DNA from 3 places in the Bradyrhizobium daqingense genome. Region 3 is predicted to be linked to each of the others. Evidence: predicted binding sites of a transcription regulator. Region 3 holds the regulator's gene; each other region holds the start of a gene.

Region 1 (3,747 bases), 3.2 Mb from region 3:
GGCGGGTCGATCAGTACGAGGCCGCGCCGCTCCTTCGGCGGCACGAAGGCCGGCAGCGCCATCCAGCCGTCGAGGTCGACCACGCGGGCCTGCTCGTCGCGGCGCAGCACGTCGATCAGCGCCTTGCGAGCTTTGGGCTCGAGCTCGCAGGCGACCAGACGGTCCTGCGGCCGGAGCAGGCCGCGCGCGATCAGCGGCGAGCCCGGATAAGCCCTGAGCTCGCCCTTGGGATTGAAGGCGCGGACGATGCCGAGATAGGGCTTGGTCAGCGCCGCGGTCTCGTTCGACAGCCGCGCCTGCATCAGCCGTGCAATGCCCGTCAGCCACTCGCCGCCGCGGCGCGCCTCGTCGCTGTCGAGGTCGTAGAGGCCGGCGCCGGCATGGGTGTCGATGACGCGGAACGCCGCCGGCTTGTCCTGCAAATAAGTGAGGATGCGCGCCAACACGATGTGCTTGATGACATCGGTGAAGCTGCCGGCGTGGAAGGCGTGGCGGTAGTTCATGGGAAGATCTGCGGCTCACAAAAGAGAATGCGCAGCATCTTCTACTCGTCATGCCCGGGCTTGTCCCGTGCATCCACGTCCTTCGCGCCGAGTTGTGAAACGTGGATGGCCGGGACAAGCCCGGCCATGACGGTGCGGCGCTAGGTGTGCAAAACTACCCACCGCGGATCGGCGGCATCGTCACCTGATCGCGGCGGCAGGCGCGGCGCTCGAGTTCGTCGCAGGCGCGGAATTGCAGGTCCTTGTTGAGGCAGATGCGGACCTCGGACAGCCGTGTCCGGTTGCAGGTGACCGAGACGGCGGCATTGCTCAGGCCGGGATTGGCCTTGACGAAGGCCTCCTCGACCTCCGCCGGCGCCACCGTCTTGGCTTGCGACAAGTCGAGATATTCAGCCGGAATCTTGATCGCGGCGCGGGCCTTGCGGATCGTCTCGAAATAGCTGCGGCCCTCGAGCCCGGAGCAGGTGCCGTGCTTGTCCCATTCGTTGAAGATCAGGCCCGGCGCCGGCATCAGGTCGAGCATAGAGGAGACGATGTTGCGGTTCAGCCGCGGCGCTGGCCGCTGGCAATATTCGGGGAAGCCGTTCTCATATTGCGGCCACAGCCCGTGCACCACGAAGGCGTAAGGGCGTCCGCCGCACTGCATGTGCGAGCGGCCGCCGCGCTCGGCAGTTTCCTCGCAGAAGGAGGGCGACCATGACAGCGCCAGCACATAGAAATCGAACTCGCCCGGCGCGTTCTGCCGCTTGTCCTGGGCCCTTGCGTCTCCGGCGAACGCGGCGAGGCCCGCGGCAACGACCAGCGACAAAGACAGCGAGATCACCAGGCGGGAGAACGAATGCAATCTGGAATGAAACATGGCAACGCCCCTCAACTAGACTGTGCGGGGAAGCCTAGCAGGCGATAGGAACATTTCAAGAACAAAATTGTGACAGCCGCCGTTTAGCGGCTGGATCGACCCAAATCAGGGCTTTGCGGCCCGGCAGGCCGGATTGTAGGCCCAGTTGCGGTCGACGCCGACGACGCACCATTCGACGCCATTGCCGTAGCCGGCAAAACCGCCATCCTCGATGATCGAGAAGTGCACCTTGCGCATCTTGCCGTCGTTGAGCATGGCCTCGCCGGTGCAATAGCGGCGCGGAATGTTGTCTGACTGCCAGGGGCGGAACGCGACCTCGCGGACGGCAGAGAAGCCGGTGATCTTCAGCGAGGAATTCCAGAACGTGCTTTCCTTCTCCCAGAACTGGGTGGCGATCGTCGGGAGCGCCCGGTCGCAATCGACGACGGCGCCGTCGTAGCGCGGTCCGCTGAGCCAGAAATTCAGCTCCAGCGGATTGGCAGCCCTGGCCTCGCCGAGCGACAGCGCCCCGAACATGAGGCCGAGCAGAGCGGCAAAGCGGAGCGGTTTCAGGGAGGGGGCGCGCATGGTCAGTCCGGACGGTTGAAGTCTTGCGGAAGCCGGACGGTGCCGCGAAGGTTGGGTGAGGTCAAGTGCAGCGCGGCAACACTTCGCCAGGAGTTGACCGCAACGCCCCCGCTGACGGGCCTTCAGTTCTTTTCATGGCGATCACGGCACCGTAAACTGCGGACCAGCCAATTGGAGTGACGGTAATGCGAATCATTGCGGCCGCGGGTCTTCTCGCCAGCCTGGTTGTCTCGGGTCTGACGGCGAGCCAGTCGGCGCGCGCCGATTACGTGCCGCCGTTCAAGGGCAACGATACCGGCGGCATCATCGCTTATTCCATGGCGACCCAGGTCGATGCGCGGCAGGTCGCGGTCGATCACTGCGCGCGCTACGGCAAGGTCGTGAAATTCTTGGGCGTGCAGGCCTATGAGGGCGGCTACATCTCGTTCTCCTGCCGCTGGGTGCCCTATGGCGCCGCGGAACGGCCGATCCGCACGCTGTACTGACGAGCCGTCGTAACGCCACAATCTCTCAAGCCGGGAGCTTCCCCATGACGCGCAAACTCGCTTTGCTCGGCTCGGCCGCTTGTCTCGTGTTGTCGGCAGGCAGCGCCAGCGCCGACGATCTGCCCGTGCGCAAGCCCGGCCTTTGGGAAATGAAACTGGTCACATCAGGCTCGCCCATGCCCGAGATGACCATGCAGCATTGCACCGACGAGACCGTCGACAAGGAGATGAGCAACAACGTCTCCCCGATGGCCAAGCAGATCTGCGCCAAGCAGGAGATCAAGAAGACCGCGACCGGTTATGTCAGCGATTCCGAGTGCAGCGCCGCCGGCGTCAACACGACCTCGCATGCCGAGATCACTGGCGACTTCAATTCGGCCTACACGGTGAAGACCACTTCGCACGCCAAGGGCGGCGTCGCCGGTGCTGCGGGGCGCGACAGCACCATGACGCTGCAGGCCAAATGGCTCGGGGCCTGCAAGCCGGACCAGAAGCCCGGCGACATCGTGATGCCCGGCGGCTTCAAGATGAACATGCGCGACATGGACAAGCTGAAGGCGTTGCTGCCGAAATAAAGGCCACGGCGCCTACACCGGAATCCGCACACTCGCCCTCAGTCCACCCATCGGGCTGTCGCCGAGCGTGATGTCGCCGCCATGCGAGCGGGCGATGTCGCGGGCGATCGCGAGGCCAAGGCCGGTGCCGCCTTCGTCCTGGTTGCGGGCATTGTCCAGCCGCAGGAACGGCTTGAACACTTCCTCGCGCAAATGCGCCGGGATGCCCGGGCCGTCGTCGTCGACCGTGACGGTGAGATAACGGTGATCGCGCTGGCCGGTGATGGCGATGGCCTTGCCGTAGCGCGCGGCGTTGGTGACGAGGTTGGCGAGGCAGCGCTTGAACGAAGCCGGCTTCACCGTCACCACCGGCAAGCCGTGGAACGCCACGGTCGCGGTATGGCCGTGACGTTCGGCGTCGCTGCGCAATTCTTCGAGAGCTTGCGCCATGTCGGTCGGCTGCGACTGCTCGCCGGAATCGCCGCGGGCAAAGGCAAGGTAGTCCTCCAGCATCATCGACATCTCGTCGACGTCCTTGCGCATGCCCTCGAGCTCGGGGCTGTCGCCGATCAGCGCCAGCTCGAGCTTGAAGCGGGTCAGGATGGTGCGCAGATCATGGCTGACGCCGGCGAGCATCGCGGTGCGTTGCTCCATCGTGCGCTCGATGCGCGATTTCATTTCGAGGAACGCGACCGAGGCGCGCCGCACCTCGCGCGCGCCTCGTGGGCGGAAGTTCGGCGCCTCGCGGCCCTTGCCAAAACTCTCGGCGGCATCCGCGA
Region 2 (3,747 bases), 1.7 Mb from region 3:
TCTCGGTGCGGCTCGCCGACAGCCGCACCATGTCGAAGCCGAAACCGGGATCGAGGGGATCGGCGAGCGCATCCAACCGTTCGCGGAACAGGCGGTCGATCACCGCGCTTCGTGTCACCGGCCGTCCGGTCTCGACCATGATCGTACGCACCACGCCGTCGGTGCGGAAGAACGCCGCCTCCAGGCGCCGCGCGCCCTTGCCCTGCTTCTCCATGGAGGTAACAAGCGTGTCGGCCAGCCGCGACAGCGTCATCGCGATCATGGTGTCGGTTGCGATCGGCTCAGCAAAACGCTTCTCCACGATATAGTCAGGCAGCGGCTTGCGTGGATTGATCGGCGCATCGCCCTGCCCCAGCGCATGCGCGAGCAACGTGGAGAAGCGCGCGCCGAACCGCGCCGTGATCTCGTGGGCGCTGCGCGAGGCGACATCGCCGATAGTCTTCAGGCCGGCGCGGCGCAGACCGGTGGTGACGGCCTCGCCTGCGCCGAGCGCGGAGATCGGAAGCCGGCTGATTGCCTTCGCCTCCTCGCCATCGGCCACGATGGTGCCCGTGGCTTGCCGCGTCAGCGTGCGCGCGCAGACCGAGGTGCCGGCGATCGCCGCGCTGACGACAAAGCCCTGCCGGGCCAAGGCACGGACCAGGGTGCGCAACAGCGCGGCCTCGCCGCCGAACAGATGCGCGCAGCCGGTGATGTCCAGGAACAGCCCGTGCGGCGGATCGAGCGCCACCAGCGGCGTGAAGCGGTCGCACCAGTCGGCGATGTCGCTGAGCGTCTTCGCATCGGCGACGGTGTCGGCGTCGAACACACGCAAGTCCGGGCACATCGCCCGCGCGTTGGCCAGCGGTTGGCCGATGTAGAGGCCGAGGCGCTCGGCGGCCTCGTCCAGCGCATGGATCACCAGCGCATTGTTGTCCTTGATGACGACGATGCTGGGCGCATGCTTGGTTTCACCCAGCCCGGCGCTGCCAAGGAACCGCTGAATCCGGTCGATGGGCAGGCGCGGCAACCACAGGCTGAGAATACGTCGACGGCTCGCTGAACTGGCACTCATCACAATTCCATTCCATGATCCACCGGCCGCACGGGCCGTGACGATTGCGCAAGAGTTCGGCATCGAAGCGCGGCGCGCCCCAGGCAGTCCATGCCGCTCCCGGCGGCGAAGGCGCCGCGCGCAGCATCCATCGGGTCTCCGCGGTCGAGGGCAAAGGTTGCGCGGCCATGCGCAGCAAGAGGCCGGTGACGCCGGAAGATTGCGCGGCGAGCGTCAGCTTGCGGCTCGCGACCAGATCGAACTGCCTGGTCTCGCCCCAGAGCTCGAGCACGACGGCACCGAGCGCATCGCAGGCGAGCGCATCGGCCGAGGTGCGCAGCGCACTCTCGACATCGACGGCGCGCACCATCACCACGCGGCGCGGATCGAGCCCGAGCTCGGCAAGCCCGCTCATCGACAGCGCGCCGGTTTCGATTTCAGAAAAATCCTGCCGCACCCACAGCAGCGGCTTGCGGGCCGTCACACGGCCTGCAAGCCCGCTGACGAACCCCGTCGCGGCGGCGCCCTGACGCCCTTCGCAAAACACCTCATGGATCGCCGCGCGCGCGAGCCCGCCCTTCAGCACGCGGTCGGCCTCGCCATGGCCGAGCGCGACGCGATCATACTGATGCACGACCTCCGCCGTCTCGATGCGCTCGATCTGGCCGCGCAAGGTCGCAAGCGCGCTCATGCGTGCGCCGCTCATGCTCGCCGCTCCTTCAGAAATTGGTGCCGTGGTTCTCAAAAGAAGAACCAACGGCTGGCTCATTTGTTCATGATATGTTCTAATATAAAGCTAACGGCGCGCGGAGAGTCAATCGAATTGGCGCGTTTTCAGATTCATGAGCGGAATCAACGGGATTCAAACATGGACGTACAACGCAAGCTGGAAATCCTGGCAGACGCCGCCAAGTACGACGCGTCCTGCGCCTCCAGCGGCACCGAGAAACGGGATTCCAGCGACGGCAAGGGCATGGGCTCGACCGCGCCCGGCATGGGCATCTGCCATTCCTACGCGCCGGACGGACGCTGCATCTCGCTGCTCAAGGTGCTGCTGACCAATGCCTGCAATTACGACTGCCTCTATTGCGTCAACCGCGCCTCCTCCAACGTGCCGCGCGCCCGCTTCACCGTCGACGAATTGGTCAAGCTCACGCTCGACTTCTACCGGCGCAATTACATCGAGGGTCTGTTCCTCTCCTCCGGCATCATCCGCAGCCCCGACTACACGATGGAGCAGGTGGTCAGTGTCGCGCGCAAGCTGCGCGAGCAGCATCACTTCCGCGGCTACATCCATCTGAAGACCATTCCGGAGGCCGACGACGCGCTGATCGCGGAGGCCGGCAAATATGCCGACCGTCTCTCCATCAACATCGAGATGCCCCAGGAGACGAGCCTGCAGCAATTCGCGCCCGAGAAGGACGTGCGCGCGATCCGCCGCACCATGGGCCGGCTGCGGCTGAAGCTCGACGAGGCCGAGGAGAACCGCAACGCGAAAACGAAAGCGAAGCCGCAGCGCTTCGCGCCCGCAGGGCAAAGCACCCAGATGATCGTCGGCGCCGACAGCGCCAATGACCACACCATCCTTCACACCAGTGCCAATCTCTACGGCGCCTACCGGTTGCGGCGCGTCTACTATTCCGCCTTCAGCCCGATCCCCGACGCCAGCCGCGCCTTGCCTCTGGTACAGCCGCCCTTGCTGCGCGAGCATCGACTCTACCAGGCCGACTGGCTGATGCGGTTCTACGGCTTCGACGTCGGCGAGATCGTCGACGACAGTGCGATGCTGCCGCTCGACATCGACCCGAAGCTCGCCTGGGCGCTGCGCCACCGCGACCGCTTCCCGCTCGACGTCAACCGCGCCAGCCGCGAGGAATTGCTGCGCGTTCCGGGCTTCGGCACCAAGGCCGTGGAGCGCATCATCGCGACGCGGCGCACGACGACCATCCGCCTCGCCGATCTCGCGCGGCTGCATGTCCCCCGCAACAAGGCGCTGCCGTTCATCGTCCTCAGCGATCATCGGCCGACGCCACATCGCCTCGACGAGGCGCGGCTCATCGAACGGTTCAAGCCGAAGGCAACACAATTGGGGTTTGGTTTCTGATGCAGTACATCATCCTCGACACCGAAACCGATTTCGACGGCTGGCGCAAAGCTGCGCGTACGCTCGTGCTGCATCACGTCGAGCCGCGCGATGTCACCTGGGCCGTGCAGGGCGGCGAAGCGGACTTGTTCGCGCCGCCCGCGCCGTCGCCGATCCTGGAGGTGAATGACGGCACCTTCAGCGTCTCCGCAAAATTCGTCGAACTCGCCAAGGCGGCGATCCTGCATCGGGATGGCGAGCGCTTTGCGATCCTCTATCGCCTGCTGTTCCGGCTGAAGGACAATCACGATCTCATCGAGGTCGCGACCGACGCCGATGTCGCGCAAGTCACGGCGATGGCAAGAGCGGTCCATCGCGACGAGCACAAGATGCATGCCTTCGTGCGCTTCCGCGAGATCGGCAGGGAACGCCAGGCGCATTACGTTGCCTGGTTCGAGCCGGAACACCACATCGTCGAGCTCGCCGCGCCGTTCTTCGCCAAGCGCTTCGCCGACATGCCCTGGTCGATCCTGACGCCGGACCTCTGCGCGCATTGGGATGGCCACGCGCTCTCGTTCACGCCGGGCGTCTGCAAGAGCGAGGCCCCGGGCGAAGACCGGCTGGAGGAAAC
Region 3 (3,747 bases):
TTCGCCGGCGAACACCGGCACCGCGACGCCGCAGGTGAGGCCAGCTGCGAGCGCCTGATCGGTCCGCTTGAAGTACGAGTTGGCAAACTTGGTGAGGATCACCGGATGGCCGCTGGCCCACGCTTTGCCGGGCAGCCCCTCGTCATGACCGAAGCGCAGGTCCTCACTCACGGCCTTGAACGCGGACAGCCCTTCACCGTAGAGGCCGCCGCCGAATTCCAGCCGCATGCGCGTGCGGTCGGGCACCCAGAGTTCGACGACGCGAATGAAGGCTTTCATCGACCATGTCCGCTGTGTCAGGTCCCGACAGCATCGGTCATTTGACCGCGGAGCGGACGTTCAAAATTCAGGCATGGCGGCCCAAAGTTCGTGCGCGGGTCGAGGCGGTGCTCAGTCGGCTGCCCGGATATCACGAGCGCCAAACCGTCCATGTCGCCGGCCGCGGCCGGCGAACGGCAATTTCAATTCTGGTCTCCGACCTGGACGGCCGGGACGGCGCATCAGCCGATCGGCAGGCGGGGCGTTGGGCTCGGGCGGCTGTCGGCGATGATCTGCGGCTTGTGCTCGCGCTCGCTGACCGGCTGGGTCACCGGCAGTTGCAGCACCGTTGCGCGCTGGCCTTCGACGAGCTGCGTCACCAGCACGTATTTGCCGTCAGGGAATTCGATCGCGTCGTGATGGCGATCGGGAATGTGCGGATCGATCTTGCCGAACTTGCCGACGCGGGAGTTGATGGTGCGCGTCCAGATCCAGCGATTGTCGTAACGGACGTTGTCGGCGAAGGCGAGCTCCGTTCCCGGCAACAGGCAGACGGCTACGTTCGGATCTGCCGCGGAAGCAAAGCCGCGCGTCGAGGTGCCGCGGAACGTCGTGGAGACGATCGTCTCGCCGACTTCGGCGGGACGCGATGCAACGGCATGCAGGCTGTAGTCACACATCGGGTGCTCCTCATGCGAAGATAGCAACCCGCGCCTCTTTCGGAGGCGCAAGCCTCTATCAGAGTGGAAGCACGTGACGCTCTGCTCGGTTGTAGGCGAATCTGCGGCTGGCGTTCGCGAGACGCGATCACATTATCTTTTTCAGATTCACTAGGAACAAAGCTCATTTCAGCGCATTTGGGGACCACAGAACGCCTGTGGCCGCGGGCGCTGAGGCACCATTGCGTGCTCGATCTTTCGAGCTCGGACACGATGAGCGCCTGGCTCCGCCCCCGAGTGTGTCGTACTGAATGAGGGCCGGACAACCTGCGCAAGACCGGAAAGACTGTCCAGCCGGAGCGGACGCATCCGCTCCAATCGGGATCATCGGTATCGAATGACCGCCGGGCGGTCAGTATTTGCGGTACAGCCCGATCAGCTTGCCCTGAATCTTCACCCGGTTGGGCGGCAGGATGCGCACCTCGTAGGCGGCGTTGGCCGGCTCGAGCGCGATCGAGGCACCGCGGCGGCGGAAGCGCTTGAGCGTCGCTTCCTCGTCGTCGATCAGCGCCACGACGATGTCTCCGGTATCGGCGCTCTCGTTACGCTGGATCAGTGCCATGTCGCCATCGAGGATACCCGCTTCGACCATCGAATCCCCGCGCACCTCGAGCGCGTAATGTTCGCCGGAGCCGAGCATGTCCGGCGGGACGCTGATGGTGTGGCTGCGGGTCTGCAATGCCTCGATCGGCGTGCCGGCCGCGATGCGGCCCATCACGGGCACGGCAACCGGACGCTCGCCCTCGTCCGCGGGCGGGCTGGAGCTCGCACGGATCTTGCCGAGATTGCCCTCGATGACGCTCGGCGTGAAGCCGCGGCGGTTGCCGGCAGCGGCCTGGAGCTCGGGCAGTTTGATCACCTCGATGGCGCGGGCGCGGTTGGGCAGGCGGCGGATGAAGCCGCGCTCCTCGAGTGCGGTGATCAGGCGATGGATGCCTGACTTCGAGCGCAGGTCGAGCGCATCCTTCATCTCGTCGAAGGAGGGCGGCACGCCGCTTTCCTTCAGACGTTCGCTGATGAACCGCAGAAGCTCGTATTGTTTGCGCGTTAACATCTCGACCAAAGTCCCCCGGTTGATGTCGTTCGATTCCGAGACGCTGTATTGGAGCGGCGAACCGCTACATCCTCGAAACAAATCATGAACAGACACTATATGTTCGATATGTGTTCCGCAACTGCTTAATTTACCGTGAATGCGGCCAAGTTCGCGGAACGCGTGTGGTGGATGCGTTCAGACGGGCAGGCGCAGCACCTCGCAAGGCGTGCCGGCTTCGGCCCTGGGTGCGAACGGCGCGCGCACGAGAAGTGCCTGTGCCGCAGCAAGATTCGCAAGCAGCGAGGAATCCTGGTGGTTGACGGGAACAGCGACGAGCGCGCCGTCGTCGCGCTCCTCCAGCCTCGCGCGAAGATAATCCGCCCGCATGTCGTTTGCGCCGACGTCCTTGCCGAGCACGGCGCGCTCGTGACGATGATGAATCACGGATCGGCCCGACAAGGCGCGAATCAGCGGCACCATGAACAGGAAGGCGCAGACATAGGACGAGACCGGATTGCCAGGCAGGCCGATCACGCGCATCGCCCCCAGTCGTCCGTGCATCATCGGCTTGCCCGGGCGCATCGCGATCTTCCAGAACGCCATCGCGATGCCTTCGTCGCGGAGCGCCTGCTGGACCAGATCGTGATCGCCGACCGAAGCCCCGCCGGACGTGACCAGGATGTCCGCGCCGCTTTCGCGCGCGCGGCGGATGCCGGCGGCGGTGGACTCGAGCGTGTCGGCGGCAATGCCGAGGTCGATCGTCTCGGCCCCCTCGCTGCGGGCGAGCGCGTGCAGCGCGTAGCCGTTGGAATAGACGATCTGGCCGTGGCCGGGCTTCGAACCTGGCAACACGAGCTCGTCGCCGGTGGCGAGAATCGCGACCTTCGGACGGCGGCAAACCACAAGCTGCGGGTGATTCATGGCGGCGGCGAGCGCCAGATCGCGTTCGGTGAGTCGGGCTCCCCTGCGCAGCAGCACGTCGCCTTCGGAGAAATCAACGCCTGCGGGGCGAATGTGCCGCCCGGCGATGGCGGCTTCCTTGATCGTCACCTGCTTGCCGTCGGCAACGGTGTCCTCCTGGATCACGACCGCGTTGGCGCCGGTGGGAATGATGCCGCCGGTGAAGATCCGCACCGCTTCGCCGGGACCGACCGACCCGGCAAATGGCCGGCCTGCCGCAACCTCGCCGATGACCGTGAGCGTGGAATCGACCGTTACCGCATCGGCCGCGCGCACGGCGTAGCCATCCATCGCCGACATGGCTTCCGGGGGCTGCGTGCGCAGCGCTGCCACGTCGCGGGCGAGCACACGGTGGAAGGCCGCATCGAGCGCGGCCATCTCGTGAGGCAACGGCTCGGCACCCGCCAGCACCGCGGCAAGCGCGTCGGAAACCGGCATCAGGGCCACGGGTGAACTCCGCAACAAATCAAAGGACACGATCGGTAAGGTTCTAGCCCAGTGAGAGGATCGACGCAAAAGAGGTCTCAATGGAGTGAGAAAGACGCGCTTCCTTTCCGCGCAACTTGGGCTTATCTTTTGCCGGTGACAAAATTGCTCGAAAAGGCTCTCCACGCCGTGCGGCAGCTCCCTGCCGATGATCAGGACGAGATCGCGCGCGCAATGCTGGCTTTGACGGGCAATGCGGGAGAGCCCGAGGAAATCGATGCCGCGCATCTGTCGGCGATCCTCGAGGGGCTCGCACAGGCGCAGCTCCGGCAGTTTGCGTCTGACGTC

What was found. Region 3 encodes LexA, which represses DNA repair genes until DNA is damaged. Its sites were predicted from a motif close to TGTTCNNNNTGTGTTCNG; they were not measured.
Region 1: a site for LexA is predicted at 1,409-1,426, ahead of LPJ38_RS10630 (ribonuclease T2 family protein). Genes of this name have one in related genera too.
Region 2: a site for LexA is predicted at 1,804-1,821, ahead of LPJ38_RS18080 (putative DNA modification/repair radical SAM protein). Genes of this name have one in related genera too.

The regions. Positions count from the first base shown of each region.
Region 1 is NZ_CP088014.1:2,231,249-2,234,995, forward strand. Features, by position in the region: gene LPJ38_RS10625 (23S rRNA (adenine(2030)-N(6))-methyltransferase RlmJ) at 1-503, opposite strand, end outside; gene LPJ38_RS10630 (ribonuclease T2 family protein) at 658-1,362, opposite strand; gene LPJ38_RS10635 (hypothetical protein) at 1,468-1,929, opposite strand; gene LPJ38_RS10640 (hypothetical protein) at 2,115-2,414, shown strand; gene LPJ38_RS10645 (DUF3617 domain-containing protein) at 2,459-2,989, shown strand; gene LPJ38_RS10650 (ATP-binding protein) at 3,002-3,747, opposite strand, start outside.
Region 2 is NZ_CP088014.1:3,808,355-3,812,101, reverse strand. Features, by position in the region: gene LPJ38_RS18090 (Y-family DNA polymerase) at 1-1,054, opposite strand, end outside; gene LPJ38_RS18085 (ImuA family protein) at 951-1,739, opposite strand; gene LPJ38_RS18080 (putative DNA modification/repair radical SAM protein) at 1,902-3,137, shown strand; gene LPJ38_RS18075 (UdgX family uracil-DNA binding protein) at 3,137-3,747, shown strand, end outside.
Region 3 is NZ_CP088014.1:5,463,348-5,467,094, reverse strand. Features, by position in the region: gene LPJ38_RS25890 (GAF domain-containing protein) at 1-279, opposite strand, end outside; gene LPJ38_RS25885 (hypothetical protein) at 501-938, opposite strand; gene lexA (transcriptional repressor LexA) at 1,330-2,031, opposite strand; gene LPJ38_RS25875 (molybdopterin molybdotransferase MoeA) at 2,209-3,420, opposite strand.